One region of the Streptomyces sp. NPDC005648 genome, then DNA from elsewhere that is predicted to be linked to it. Evidence: riboswitches for the same ligand, from Rfam matches in the RefSeq annotation. Region 1 holds a riboswitch; each other region holds the start of a gene.

What was found. A riboswitch is a leader RNA that binds a small molecule or an ion and turns the genes downstream of it on or off. The one in region 1 is predicted to bind cyclic di-AMP.
Region 2: it holds a riboswitch for cyclic di-AMP, as region 1 does, so the genes downstream of both, ABZT17_RS31740 (M23 family metallopeptidase) here and ABZT17_RS16060 (LysM peptidoglycan-binding domain-containing M23 family metallopeptidase) in region 1, are expected to answer to the same signal.
Region 3: it holds a riboswitch for cyclic di-AMP, as region 1 does, so the genes downstream of both, ABZT17_RS12880 (NlpC/P60 family protein) here and ABZT17_RS16060 (LysM peptidoglycan-binding domain-containing M23 family metallopeptidase) in region 1, are expected to answer to the same signal.

What each region holds. Positions count from the first base shown of each region.
Region 1 is NZ_JBEXCS010000023.1:28,390-31,634, forward strand. It holds gene ABZT17_RS16055 (alpha-galactosidase) at 1-974, shown strand, start outside; cyclic di-AMP (ydaO/yuaA leader) riboswitch at 1,292-1,458, shown strand; gene ABZT17_RS16060 (LysM peptidoglycan-binding domain-containing M23 family metallopeptidase) at 1,463-2,389, shown strand; gene ABZT17_RS16065 (SGNH/GDSL hydrolase family protein) at 2,684-3,245, shown strand, end outside.
Region 2 is NZ_JBEXCS010000069.1:34,793-38,037, reverse strand. It holds gene ABZT17_RS31750 (HPr family phosphocarrier protein) at 1-12, shown strand, start outside; gene ABZT17_RS31745 (GntR family transcriptional regulator) at 160-852, opposite strand; gene ABZT17_RS31740 (M23 family metallopeptidase) at 1,041-1,805, opposite strand; cyclic di-AMP (ydaO/yuaA leader) riboswitch at 1,818-1,981, opposite strand; gene ABZT17_RS31735 (pitrilysin family protein) at 2,182-3,245, opposite strand, start outside.
Region 3 is NZ_JBEXCS010000017.1:53,006-56,250, forward strand. It holds gene ABZT17_RS12870 (LysR family substrate-binding domain-containing protein) at 1-485, opposite strand, end outside; gene ABZT17_RS12875 (DUF5997 family protein) at 544-936, shown strand; cyclic di-AMP (ydaO/yuaA leader) riboswitch at 1,215-1,388, shown strand; gene ABZT17_RS12880 (NlpC/P60 family protein) at 1,397-3,245, shown strand, end outside.

The sequences.
Region 1 (3,245 bases):
ATGTGCACGGCCTCGGCATGCAGTTCGGCATCTGGGTCGAGCCGGAGATGGTCAACCCGGACAGCGACCTGTACCGCGCCCACCCCGACTGGGTCCAGTACCAACCGGGACGAAAGCGGACGGAGTTCCGCAATCAGCTCGTTCTCAACCTGGCCCGTGAGGACGTCCGGGAGTACCTCTGGGAGCAGCTCGACACGCTCCTCACCAGCGCCCCGATCGACTATGTCAAGTGGGACTTCAACCGCTGCTTCACCGACGCCGGTTGGCCCGGCGACGCCTACCCCCAGCGCCTCTGGGTCGACCACGTCCGCGGCCTGTACGCCCTGCTGGACCGGCTGCGGGCGGCCCACCCGGGCGTCGCCTTCGAGTCCTGCTCGGGTGGCGGCGGACGCATCGACCTCGGGGTCCTCAGCCGTACCGACCAGGTGTGGACCTCCGACAACACCGACCCGCTGGACCGGCTCGCCATCCAGCACGGCTTCAGCCAGATCCACCCCGCGCGCGTGATGGCCGCCTGGGTCACCGACAGTCCGAACACGCAGCTCAACGGCCGGGTCAGCTCACTGCGCTTCCGGTTCGTGAGCGCCATGGCCGGGGTGCTCGGGGTCGGGGGGGACCTCACCGAGTGGACGGAGGAGGAGCTCGCCGAGGCGGGCGACTGGGTGGCCCTCTACAAGGAGATCCGGCCCCTCGTCCAGCACGGCGACCTCCACCGGCTGCGGCCGCCCACGGGCGGGCTCAGCGCGGTGCAGTACACGCGCGGGGACGAGACGGTCGTCCTCGCCTGGCTCCAGGCGCAGGGCTACGGCGAGCCGGTACCGGCGCTGCGGCTGCGCGCCCTCGACTCCGAAGCGTCGTACGAATGCCTCGAAACGGGCGAAGTGCACCGAGGTGCCGTATTGCTGCATCACGGACTGGCTACCGGCCTGCGCGGCGACCTCGATGCGGCAGTTTTCCGGCTGCGTCGCATCTGAGTCTTCTGTCCGAATTGGCACCTTGGTCGCCTTGGTTGGGCTTCATTCCAACTCGCTCCGGAGTGAAGGAAGCTGGAGCAGCGTCACGTGAGGAGCGTCATATTCGTGACCGTGCGTACCCCGTCATGTTCACGTAATTAGGGCGCTTTTCATGGACGGTTGCGGGACGGGGCGGTCCCGCAATTCACGGAGAGTGACGGTTATTTTTCGCGGCGGATCAAGAGAAACGCATTCGCGGGGAACCGCCGCTTGTTCCTTCGCGTCTTCGTCGCTTACGTTCCACACCAATCCGGACGGACGCCCAATCCTGCCGCCGACCGGTATCCGCACCAACTCACCCGTGAACGGCAGGAGCGGGGGACCCACAGGTACAAACGCCTGTTCCGGTCTCCGGAACGGCTAGGGGTAAAGCCGCGCCCAGCGCGTGGCCGGGCATCTCCAGCCCGCACCCGACAGCTCACCTCGCAGGCGCCGGAGAGGAATTCGCCATGCCCGCGAAGGGTAAGCACCGCCGCCCGAAGTCCCAGCGCCTCACCCGCTCCATCGCCGTCGCCGGAACCGGTGGCGCCGCTCTCACCCTCCCACTGATGGGGGCCACCGGTGCCCATGCGGCCACCGCCCAGTCGGCTTCCCAGTCGGTTTCGGAAAAGGCCGTGCAGGTTCTTCCGAATACGGCGAAGAAGGCGCCCGAAAAGAAGAGCGCCGCGAACTCCGCGGGCGTACGCACCTATTCGGTGCGGGCCGGTGACTACCTCTCGAAGATCGCCGAGGAGCAGAACGTCAGCGGTGGCTGGCACAGGCTCTACGAGGACAACCGCGAGGCCGTCGGCGACAACCCGTCGCTGATCCACCCGGGTCTGAAGCTCACCCTCGGCAGGAAGGCCGCGTCGAGCACCACCGAGTCGTCCCGCTCGCGAGGCTCGTCCGAGAAGAGCGCGGCTACGCGGGAGAGCTCGGCCTCGCACCAGGCCACCACCCGGAGCGCCGAGACCACCAGCGCCTCCACCGGCTTCCAGCTCCCGGTCTCCGGCGGCACGATCGGCACCGGCTACCACGTGGCCGGCAGCATGTGGTCCAGCGGCTACCACACCGGCGTCGACTTCGTCGTCCCGACCGGCACCTCCATCAAGTCCGTGGGCGCGGGCACGGTCGTCACCGCGGGCTGGGGCGGCGCCTACGGCAACCAGGTCGTCGTCAGGCTCGCCGACGGCTACTACGCCCAGTACGGCCACATGTCCCAGATCTCCGTCTCGGTCGGCCAGACCGTGGCCGCGGGCCAGCAGCTCGGCCTCTCCGGCGCGACCGGCAATGTGACCGGCCCGCACCTGCACTTCGAGATCCGCACCACGCCGGACTACGGCTCCGACGTGGACCCGGTCGCCTACCTCCGCTCCAAGGGCGTCGCCGTCGGCTGACCCCCCGACCGGCATCCTCACGCCTGGCACGCCGCCGAAGGCCGGACCCCGATCCCCGGGTCCGGCCTTCGGTGTTCCTTCACGACGACCCGCAGAGCGTTCGGAGCCCAGAACTTCAGGGTCCGGGCGTTGCCGCCTCAACAGCGCTGATCAGAAGGTTATTCCAGGTTTGGTCAACACTTTAGGCGTGGCTTATCTCACCGACCGTCAACCCTTTCCTACGGTCGCGTAGGTCACATTGGAAGGTGAATCATGACCGCTGTGGCAGACGATTCGAAGAGTGACAGCACATCAGTGATCGGGTCGTACGTTGCGGTGGGGGACAGCTTCACCGAGGGCGTCGGCGACCCCGGCCCCGACGGGGCGTTCGTGGGCTGGGCGGACCGCTTCGCGGTCCTGCTGGCCGACCGACGCCCCGAAGGCGATTTCACCTACACGAACCTCGCCGTGCGCGGCAAGCTGCTCGACCAGATCGTGGAGGACCAGGTCTCCCAGGCCGTCGAACTGGCGCCGGACCTCATCTCCTTCTGCGCGGGCGGCAACGACATCATCCGGCCCGGCACCGATCCCGACGAGGTCGCCGAGCGCTTCGAGCGGGCGATCGCCCGGCTCACCGAGGTCGCCGGGACCGTGATGGTGACGACCGGATTCGACACCCGTGGCGTGCCCGTGCTCAAGCACCTGCGTGGAAAGATCGCCACCTACAACGGACATGTACGGGCCGTCGCCGACCGGTACGGCTGTCCCGTGCTCGATTTGTGGTCCCTCAAGACCATCCAGGACCGGCGGGCCTGGGACGGCGACCGGCTCCATCTCTCACCCGAGGGGCACACGCGCGTGGCGCTGCGCGCCGGTC
Region 2 (3,245 bases), on a different contig from region 1:
GAGACCGTCTGAAAAGCGAATTGAGGTTCACGGCACTCGCCGCCCCACAGCACTGAAGGGCTCGTCCGGAATTACCGGGCGGGCCCTTCGCTTTTCCCTTTCGCGGGCAGCAGAAGTAATCCCCCGCGAATTGTCTCCTCTTTGTATACGGCGCCCGTGTTAATGCCGCAGGCCCGACATGTTTACGGGATGTTGCGAGTTCCTCACACCGTTCACCCGTTCGGGGGCGCCGAAGCGCAGGCGGTGGGCGGCGGTCGAGCGCTCGGTGTGCAGCGTGGTGATGGCACGCGCGCGGTCGCCGTCCCCGCGGGCCACCGCGTCGACGATCGCGCCGTGCTCCGCCCAGGACTCGACCGGGTTGGCGGGCGCGTCGACGGCGTACATCCAGGCGATCTTGTGGCGCAGCTGGGTCAGCATCGAGGTCAGCGCGGGGCTGCCGGAGGCCTGCGCGAGCGTCTCGTGGAACCAGCCCCCCAGGGAGCGCAGATCCTCGCTGCTGCCCCTCCTGGCGCGCTCCTGGCCCAGCCTGACGAGGCCTCGGAGGACCTTGAGGTGGGCCTCGGTGCGCCGCTGGGCGGCCCGGGAGGCGCCGAGCGGCTCCAGGAGCATACGCATCTCCAGCAGGTCGGAGGCCTCCTGCTCGGTCGGCTCCGCGACGCACGCGCCGGCGTGCCGCCTGGTCACCACGAAGCCCTCGGCCTCCAGGGTGCGCAGGGCCTCACGGACGGGGACGCGGGAGACGCCGTAGCGGCGGGCGAGGAGTTCCTCGGTGAGGCGGCTGCCGCGCTCGTAGACACCCGCGACGATGTCGTCACGGATGGCCGTGCACACCGAGTGCGCCGGAATACGCATGACCAACCTCCGCCTTAATCCCCGTGAAACGTCGTCGATTGACGTTGTGTCCAAGGACTCTATTGCAATGAGCCGGAATTTCCGACGGCGGACCGGAATCCATGGATATTTTTTGGACAGCAGGGCGACAGAAACGGCGAAACCCCGGCTCGGGGAGCCGGGGCCTCGGAAGATCTCGCGGTCCGTCGTCAGACGTTCACGCCGTGCGAGCGCAGGTAGGCGACCGGGTCGATGTCCGAGCCGTACTCGGCGGTCGTACGGGCCTCGAAGTGCAGATGCGGTCCGGTGGTGTTGCCGGTCGAGCCGGAGAGGCCGATCTGCTGGCCCGGGGTGACCTTCTGGCCGGCCGAGACCCCGATGGACGACAGATGGCCGTACTGGGTGTACGTGCCGTCGGCCATCCTGATCACGATCTGGTTGCCGTAGGCCCCGCCCCACCCGGTCTGCACGACCGTGCCCGAGCCCACGGCGTGGACGACGGTGCCGCTCGCCGCGTGGAAGTCGATGCCGGTGTGGCTGCCGGAGGACCACAGGGAGCCGCCGGTCTTGTAACCCGTGGAGACGTACGAGTCGGAGATCGGGGCGACGAAGGTGTTGAGGCGCTTGCGCTCGGCCTCGCGGGCGGCCCGCTCCTTGGCCTCGCGCTCCGCCTTGGCCTTCGCCTCGGCCTTCTTGCGCGCGGCCTCGGCGGCGGCCTTCTTGCGCGCGGTCTCCTCGGCGGCCTGCTTCTGCGCGGCGGCCTGGGCGTCGATCTTGTCGGCTATGGAGTCGCCGATCGTGATGACGGGGGTGAGACCGGTCTGCTCCACGGAGTTGTCGGCGGCGAGCGCGGGAGCCGCGAGGCCGCCGATCACACCGGTGGTGGCGAGGGCCGCGACGCTCGCGGCCTGGGCTGTACCGCGCTTGATGCGGCTGGGACGACGGTGCTTCCCGGTGGCGCACATGAACGCCATGTGGTGGCTGGTCCTTTCCTTCCCTCTCGCCTACCGGGTTAGCTGACGGGTTCGGAGCAGGAAGGTCTCCTACGGACCCCCTCGCGGCTCGCACGGGCATCCGATTCACCCCAGGGACTGCGTGGGTCCCCGGCTCCCCTGGCTCGCGCCGTACGGGGACTCGGCGATGGCTGTCCGGTGCCGCGGATGCGGCGCGGTGCCTGACGGACAGCCCGGACGACGCTAAGCGGGGCCGCTTTCAATCCCCAAACGGATCACGGTGTTTGTAGCGCATCCCACAGGGCAGACAGGCAACTCTCCTTCGATTCCCCGCCAATTCGGACAAAAGAGAGCCCTGGTGACGCGCGCGTCACCAGGGCCCCACGCGCGCGTGGCGCTACTCGGCGGACACCACGGTGACTTCACCGATGCCGAGGGCCTCGACGGGCTCCTTGATCTGGGCCGCGTCGCCGACCAGCACGGTCACCAGCCGGTCCACCGGGAACGCGTTCACGACCGCCGCGGTGGCCTCCACGGTGCCGGTCGCGGCGAGCTGCTGGTACAGCGTCGCCTGGTAGTCGTCGGGCAGGTACTGCTCGACCTGGTCGGCCAGGGTGCCCGCGACGGCCGCCGCGGTCTCGTACTTGAGCGGCGCAACGCCGACGAGGTTCTGTACGGCGACATCGCGTTCGGCGTCGGTGAGACCGCCCTCGGCGAGCGTGCGGAGCACCTTCCAGAGGTCGTCCAGTGCGGGACCGGTGTTCGGGGTGTCCACGGAACCGCTGATGGCGAGCATGGCCGCGCCGGTGCCGTCCGGGGCGGACCTGAGGACCTGCCCGAAGGCGCGCACCCCGTACGTGTAGCCCTTCTCCTCGCGCAGCACACGGTCCAGACGCGAGGTGAGGGTGCCGCCCAGGCAGTACGTGCCGAGCACCTGGGCGGGCCACACCCGGTCGTGCCGGTCGGCGCCGACGCGGCCGATGAGGAGCTGCGTCTGGACGGCTCCCGGACGGTCCACGATGATCACGCGGCCGGTGTCGTCGGCCGTCACCGCGGGCACCGGGCGGGGGTCGGCGCCGGAGCCGGTCCAGGCACCCAGGGTCTCGCCCAGCAGCCCGTCCAGGTCGATGCCGGCGAGGTCGCCGACGACCACGACGGTGGCCGTGGCCGGCCGGACATGACGGTCGTAGAAGCCTCGTACCGCCACCGCGTCGATCTTCTCGACGGTCTCCTCGGTGCCCTGGCGCGGGCGCGACATGCGCGAGGTCGCCGGGAACAGCTGGCGGGAGAGCTCCTTGGCGGCACGGCGGGAGGGGTTGGCCAGCTCGTGCGGGATCTCGTCCAGGCGGTTGCGGACCAGCCGCTCGACCTCGCTGTCGGCGAACGCGGGCGCCCTGAGCGCGTCGGCGAGCAGACCGAGCGCCTTGGCGAGCCGGGAGGCGGGGACCTCCAGGCTGAGAC
Region 3 (3,245 bases), on a different contig from region 1:
CGGTAGGTGAGGTCGCGGCGGTGGTGGAGGCGGGCCAGGGACTGGGGGACGACCAGGAGCCCGATGTTCGCCGCGACGAGTTCGACCGCGTCCTCGGTGGTGGCGGGGCGTTCGAAGGCGGCCTCGCCGGGAGGGCCGTCCCAGTCGAGGACGTCGTCGAGAGGGTGGAGGACCACCTCGTCGGCCAGGTCTGCGAGGGTGATCTCCTCCGCCGCGGTGATCACATGGTCCTTGGGGACCACCACCACGGTCGTCTCGGTGTAGAGGGGGATCGCGCTGAAGTACGCGCGGTCCACCGGCAGCCGTACCAGGCCCGCGTCGGCCCCGCCCGCCCGCAGGACGTCGGAGACCTCGGTGGCCGCTACGGCCTGGAGGGTCAGGGGGGTGTCGGGCAGGCGCTCGTTCCAGATCCGCACCCACTTGGCGGGCGTCGTCCCCGGGACGTACGCAAGCCGGAACGTCTGGGATGCTTCCGAGCCTGTCACCCCGCCAGGTTACCGGCCGTGGTCGGAGGTGTCGTACGCGCTCGATACCCTGGACGACATGAAGTCGCACCAGACCACCCAGACGATGAAGCCCGCCACGGCGGCGAAGAAGCTGGGTGTGTACCTCGAGGCCACCCCCACCGAGTTCCGTGCGGGTGAGGTCTCCCGTGCCCAGCTCGACGAGCTCCAGGCGAATCCGCCCGAGTGGCTGCGCGAGCTGCGGGCCGAGGGCCCCCACCCCCGTCCGGTGGTCGCGGAGAAGCTGGGCGTCTCCATCTCGGGTCTCGCCCGCGGCGGGGTCACCGAGCCCCTCACCACCGAGCAGATCGAGGCGCTGAAGCAGGAGCAGCCCGAGTGGCTGGTGAAGGAGCGCGCCACCCAGGCCGAGGTCCGCAAGGAGGGCGCGCGGATCAAGAAGCGGAACGCCGAGCGCGCCGCCGCCCAGGACTAGGGCTCGCGTCCCTGACGCGCCACCCCGCTCGATGCCCTGGGCATGGTCTTGATGCCCTGGCCCCTGCCGACGTCCCGGGTCCTGATTCCGGCGCCCTGAACTACGGTCTGTCGTCGAGCGGATGCCATGGGTGCACGACAGGTGAATCTGACGAGGCGTCACGACGAAGGTCACAAAAGCGTATCGGACATTCCGGCCTTCAACCTTCACACGGGGCGCACAAATTGGCTAGCCTCGCTTCAGGCCGCTCGAGTCACTCCGGCGAACCCCGTCGGGAAGCGCGGCCTCCGCCGAGTCCGGTGCGCCCCTGTGGCGGCCGGAGCCGGGGACCCAACCGAATCACGGGGTGAATCGGCCCAACTGTCCTCAGGGACAAGGGCCGTAGGGCAATCCTTCCGGAACGGCCGCCCGAACCCGACAGCTAACTCGGTAGGCGGAGTACGGAAGGAGTACGGCTCCCATGGCGCCGGAACGATCGTCGCGCGCCGGAGGCTTCGGGCTTTCCGGTGCGCGCAACTCCGACGAGGGACCCAGCCGTGAAGCAGTCCGGCAGCGGGTGAGCAGCCTCTACGACCGCGCCGAGGACGACACCGGCCAGTTCAACCTGACCCGGGTGCAGGGCTCGCGCGGTGCGCGGGGGCAGGGCGGGAGTGCGCGCAGGGGCTCGGACCCCGATCTCGACAACGTCAGCCGGCAGTGGTTCGACGCGGCACGTGCGTCCATGGGGCCGACGGTTCCGGCCATTCTGCCGACCGACCGGATGCCGGCCAGGGAGAGGCCCGCCCGCCCGGCCGCGTCCCGGCCCGCGCCACCGGCGGAGCTGCCCGCCGCCCGTGCGCTGGAGGCTCCCGGCCGGCCCGTGGCCGAGCTGCCCGCCGGAGGCACCCGCCGTCCGCCGGCCGAGCTGACCTCCGGCCCGGTCGCCGAGCTGACCTCCGGTCCCGTCGCCGAGCTCACGGCCGGCCCCACGCCCGCGCTGCCCGCCGTACCGCGTCCCCGTCAGGAGAGCGCCGGTGCCCCCTCCACCCCGGCGGCGCCCGAGTCGCGGCAGACCGTCCTGCGCCGGTCCAAGCAGAACAGCCAGCGCAAGGTCGCCGCGGCCAGCGATCTCCTGTACCGCCACATAGCCCGGCAGACCTCGCTCCCCCGCGCGGCCCTCGCGACACCCGCCTGGGCGGCCGAGGGCACCTGGCAGACGACGGCCACGCAGAGCACACCGCCCGCGGCGATCGAGCCCACCCCGACCCAGGTCAGCTGGGGGATCCCGGCCCAGCGCACGGCGACCGACACCTCGCCGGCCCAGCCCGGCTGGGACACCGGCGCACAGCAGATCATCACCCAGGCGACGAGCCAGGAAGCCCGACCGGCGCAGTCCGGCTGGGACACCGGGGCACAGCAGGTCGTCACGCAGCAGGCACCCCTGGAGTCCAGGAGCATGCAGCCGGGCGCCCGCCTCGCGGCACAGCAGGCCCCCGCAGCGTCGGCGGGCCTGGAATCACGCCCCATGCAACCCGGCTGGGACACCGGCGCTCAGCAGATCATCACCCAGGCCAACGGCCTCGAATCCCGCAGCATGCAACCCGGCGCCCCCACCGCCACACAACAGATACCCGCAGTACCGACCGGCCTCGAATCACGCCCCATGCAACCCGGCTGGGACACCGGCGCACAACAGATCATCACCCAGGCCAACGGCCTCGAATCCCGCAGCATGCAACCCGGCGCCCCCACCACGACGCAGCAGACGCCCGCCGCGCCGACCGGCCTGGAGGCCCGGCGTATGCAGCCCGGCTGGGACACGGGTGCTCAGCAGATCGTCTCCGAGTTCACGACGGCCCAGGCCGCGTCGGCGCGGAGCGACTGGGGCACCCAGGTCCAGCAGGTCGCCGCACCGCGCACCGCGGCCGCCGTACAGCCCGCTCAGCAAGGCTGGGACACCGGGGCGCAGCAGATCGTGGCGCCGCTCACCGCCGGGGACGCCCTGGCGGCGCAGCCCGGCTGGGCGACCGTGATCCAGCAGCCCGTCGCCACGGGCCCCGTGGCCGACGCCCTGTCGCCCCAGGTCGGCTGGGACAGCGGGGCCCAGCAGCTGGTCGCCACCGCGGCGCCCCAGGTCGACTGGCGGGACCCGGTGGCTCAGGAGCAGGCCCGCCGTGCGGCCGACGAGGCGCGGCGGCTGCAGCAGCCGTCGGTGCTCGACACGGGGGTGCCCCCGGCCGAGGACTGGCGTGTACAGCAGCCGGCGGCGCCCGAGACGACGGGTGGCGCCACCAAGGCCGACCGGGCCGTGGCCTTCGCCCGCGCGCAGA